Regions from separate parts of the Promicromonospora sp. NPDC023805 genome, predicted to be linked through region 2. Evidence: riboswitches for the same ligand, from Rfam matches in the RefSeq annotation. Region 2 holds a riboswitch; the other holds the start of a gene.
What was found. A riboswitch is a leader RNA that binds a small molecule or an ion and turns the genes downstream of it on or off. The one in region 2 is predicted to bind thiamine pyrophosphate.
Positions count from the first base shown of each region.

Region 1: linked by a shared signal. The riboswitch ahead of thiD (bifunctional hydroxymethylpyrimidine kinase/phosphomethylpyrimidine kinase) and the one ahead of AB0F70_RS15610 (thiamine-binding protein) in region 2 are both predicted to bind thiamine pyrophosphate.

Region 1 covers NZ_JBFAAH010000020.1:46,438-48,629, reverse strand. The annotation lists gene AB0F70_RS19110 (aspartate aminotransferase family protein) at 1-728, shown strand, start outside; TPP riboswitch at 836-932, shown strand; gene thiD (bifunctional hydroxymethylpyrimidine kinase/phosphomethylpyrimidine kinase) at 922-1,818, shown strand; gene dxr (1-deoxy-D-xylulose-5-phosphate reductoisomerase) at 1,924-2,192, opposite strand, start outside.
Region 2 covers NZ_JBFAAH010000014.1:147,682-149,873, reverse strand. The annotation lists gene AB0F70_RS15615 (Gfo/Idh/MocA family oxidoreductase) at 146-1,126, shown strand; TPP riboswitch at 1,249-1,373, shown strand; gene AB0F70_RS15610 (thiamine-binding protein) at 1,468-1,761, shown strand; gene AB0F70_RS15605 (ABC transporter permease) at 1,758-2,192, shown strand, end outside.

The DNA.
Region 1 (2,192 bases), on a different contig from region 2:
CCGGCTCGGTGGCCGCCGTCTTCCTGGAGCCCGTGCAGAACGCCGGCGGCTGCTTCCCGCCGCCGCCCGGATACTTCGAGCGGGTGCGCGAGATCTGCGACAAGTACGACGTCCTGCTGGTCTCGGACGAGGTCATCTGCGCGTTCGGCCGCATCGGATCGATCTTCGCGTGCGACGACTTCGGCTACGTGCCGGACATGATCACCTGCGCCAAGGGCATGTCGTCGGGCTACTCCCCGATCGGCGCGTGCCTGGTCTCCGACCGCGTGTTCGAGCCGTTCGCCACCGGGTCCACGAGCTTCGGCCACGGATATACGTTCGGCGGGCACCCGGTCTCGGCCGCGGTCGCCATGGCCAACCTCGACCTCTTCGAGGCGGAGGACCTGACCGGGCGGGTCAAGCGGAACGCTCGGGCGTTCCGGACCACCCTGGAGCGGCTGCACGACCTACCGATCGTGGGCGATGTGCGCGGCGCCGGGTACTTCTACGCGATCGAGCTGGTCAAGGACAAGGACACCCGGGAGACCTTCGCCGGCGACGAGGCCGACCGCCTGCTGCGCGAGTACGTCACTCCGGCCCTCCTCGAGGCAGGCCTGTACTGCCGCGCCGACAACCGCGGCGACCCGGTGGTGCAGCTCGCGCCGCCGCTGACCGTCGGGCAGACCGAGTTCGACGAGATCGAGGAGATCCTGCGGGGCGTGCTGAGCGAGGCCTGGTCCAAGCTGTGACCTGGTCGGGCGGCCGCGCGCTGCTCCGCCGGCCGACGGCGCATGATCGACCTGCTCGTGGACGGACCGCAGCACAGGGCCGGACGGACCGCTGGGTAGGGTGGGGCCGAAATGGCGCGGGGCGCCGGGCACCAGCCCGGCTGAGACGTACCCGTGGAACCTGATCTAGGTAGTGCTAGCGAAGGGACGCCTCATGGGCTCACTCCTGCCCGACGACGCCGTCGTCCGGACCCGGCCGCCCGGACACCCCGCCGTGGCGCTGACGATCGCCGGCTCGGATCCCTCCGGCGGCGCGGGGATCCAGGCCGACCTGAAGACGTTCGCCGCGCTCGGCGGCTACGGCTGCGCGGTACTCACCGGGCTGACCGCCCAGTCCACGACCGGCGTGACCAGAGTGCTGCCCGTGCCAGCCGACATGGTGACCGCGCAGCTCGAGACCCTGTTCGCCGACGTAGCGGTGGACGCCGTGAAGATCGGCATGACGACGGACGCCGCCGTCGCCCGGGCCGTCGCGGCGGCGCTGCGGCACCTGCGGGGCGCCGGGCGCGCGCCCTACGTGGTGCTCGACCCGGTGATGGTCTCGACGTCGGGCCACCGCCTGCTCGCGCCCGACGCCGAGGCCGTGCTGCGCGACGAGCTGCTGCCGCTGGCCGACCTGGTCACGCCGAACCTGCCGGAGGCAGCCGTGCTGCTCGGCGCCGAACAGGCCCGGGACGACGGTGAGGCGGCCGACCAGGCGCGTGCGCTGCTCAAGCTCGGGGCACGGTTCGCCCTGGTCAAGGGCGGGCACCTGGTATCGGCGGAGTCGGTAGACCACCTCGCGGGTCCGGACGGCGTCGTCGCCCTGACCGCCCAGCGGATTCCCACGCGGAACACCCACGGGACGGGCTGCACGCTCAGCTCGGCGTGCGCCGTCCTGCGCCCCCGGCACGACGGGTGGGAGCCCGCCGTACGCATGGCGAAGGACTACCTGACGGAAGCCCTGCGCGCCGCGGACGACCTGCTCATCGGCGGCACCGGCACGACGCCCGGCCCCTGGCACGGCCACGGCCCGGTCGACCACAGCTTCGCCACCCGCACCCTCGGCTGATGGGTCGGTCGATCCACCCCTTCGAGGTCTAGGTTGCTCCGCTCTGAATCGTCTCAGAGCGGAGCAACTTAGGCCTCGAAGGAGAGGGACCGGGAGACGGCAGCGTCAGGCCGACTTGAGGAGCTCCGCCGCCCGGGCGCGGGCCCAGGCGTCGGCCTCCAGGACGCCCTCGACCGAAGCCGCGTCGCCGGCGTCCGTCGTCGCGTGCGCCTCCACCACCGCGGCCACCGTGTCGACGATGTCGAGGAAGCCGATGGCGCCGTCGTGGAACGCGTCGACGCACACCTCGTTCGCCGCGTTGTAGACCGCCGGGTGCGTGCCGCCGGCCTCGCCGACCTGCCGGGCCAGGCGGACGGCGGGGAAGGCGTCGTCGT
Region 2 (2,192 bases):
GACGACGCGGAGCCGAAGCCGGCCGCTGCGGCGTCGGGCTGGAAGCGGGTGGCGCAGCTGCTGCTCGCCGGGGAGACTCGGACCGGCGCTCTGCTTCGCGGACCTCCACTTCGGCGTATTCAGCGCTGGCACTACGCTCGAACGTATGACACACCTGCGATGGGGCATCCTGGCGGCCGGCGGGATCGCCTCGGCCTTCACATCAGACCTGAACGACAACGGCTTCACCGTGCAGGCGGTGGGGTCACGGTCCCTGGAGAAGGCGCGCGCCTTCGCCGACCGCTTCGGCATCCGGACGGCGCACGGCTCGTACGAGAACCTCGTGAACGACCCCGAGGTCGACATCGTCTACATCGCCACGCCGCACCCGATGCACGCCGAGGCCGCGAAGCTCGCGCTGGAGGCCGGCAAGCACGTGCTGGTCGAGAAGCCGTTCACGGTCAACGCCGCCGAGGCGCGCGAGATCATGGAGCTCGCCGAGGAGAAGGGCCTCGTCGCGCTCGAGGCCATGTGGACCCGGTTCCTCCCGCACATGGCGCGCGTGCGCGAGATCATCGCTTCCGGTGTGCTCGGCGAGGTCCGGACCCTGATGGTGGACCACACCCAGGACCTGCCGGACGACCCGGCGCACCGCATCAACGACCTGGCACTCGGCGGCGGCTCGCTGCTCGACCTGGGCATCTACCCCGTCTCGTTCGCCTGGGACCTGTTCGGTGAGCCGCTCACCGTGCAGTCGCACGCGACGTTCAAGGAGACGGGTGCGGACGCCACCATCGCCACGATCTTCGGTTACGACGGCGCCCGGGTCGCCACCACCATCTCGGCGTCGGACACCAAGGGCCCCAACCGGGCCTCGATCCTGGGCACCGAGGGACGCATCGAGATCGACGCCGTCTGGTACAGCCAGACGACGGTCCACGTGTACGACGCCGAGGGCACCGAGACCGAGACGTTCACCGCCGAGATCACCGGCCGCGGCATGCAGTTCCAGGCCGCCGAGGCCGAGCGCCTGGTCGCGGCCGGCGAGCTCGACAGCCCGCTCCTCCCGCGCGCGGAGACGGTAGCGATCATGGCGACGCTGGACACGATCCGCGAGCAGATCGGCCTGAAGTACCCGGGCGAGTAGCCCCACTGCCGGCACCCCCTTCGAGGCCTAGGCTGCTCCCTTCTGAACCGTTTCAGAGCGGAGGAACCTAGGCCTCGAAGGGGGTGCGCTTCCGGATCTGCCGTGCGGAGATGTAGCGTGTGCTCGCCAACGCGGGGAGCTCGGGGTAGCCGGGCTGAGAGGTATGGCCTGGGCATCGCGCCCGACGCCGTCGACCCGATCACTTGAACTGGGTAATGCCAGCGGAAGGACGTGCCTGACGGCGCGGGCGTTCGGTCGATGCCGTCCCCGAAGGGGGACGCGGCGGCGCCTCTGTCAGGAACCGGCGACCTCTGGTGTGCCCGTGCACGGAGGTCGCACACATGCTCGCCGAGATCCAGGTCTCTCCCCGCCCCAGCGGCACGCCCGACGCGAAGTACGCGTACGTCGACGCCGCCATCGCCGTCATCCAGGCGTCCGGACTCACCTACGAGGTGGGCGCCATGGGCACGTTCGTCCAGGGCAACCCCGATGAGGTGTGGGCGCTGCTGCGCGCCGTCCACGAGGCGACGATCGAGGCGGGCGCCGAGGGCGTCCAGTCCAACATCAAGGTCAGCGAGACCGCCGACGCCGGTGGTCCCACCATCTCGGAACTCATCACCAAGTTCCGGGCGTGAGCACGGGCGTTCGGCGGTGGGGGGCGCGGCGGGTGATCGCCCCGCTCCTCACCGTCGTCGTCCTGCTGGCCGTCTGGGAGGCGGCGGTGCGCCTGACCGGCGTGCCCGAGTTCGTGCTGCCCGCGCCGTCGCAGGTGGCGCTGACCGCCGTCGAGGTGGCGCCGCTGCTCGGCCCGCACGTCCTGACGACGCTCACCGAGGCGGTCGCCGGCCTCGTGCTCGGCACCGTCGCGGGCCTTGTCCTGAGCATCCTGGTCACCGCCTCGCGTGTGACCGGCGACGCCCTGTACCCGCTGGTCGTGCTGACGCAGACGGTGCCGGTAGTGGTGCTCGCGCCGCTGATGATCCTGTGGACGGGCTTCGGCCTGCTGCCAAAGATCGTCCTGGTGGCGCTCACCGTCTTCTTCCCCGTGCTCGTCTCGGCGGTGGGC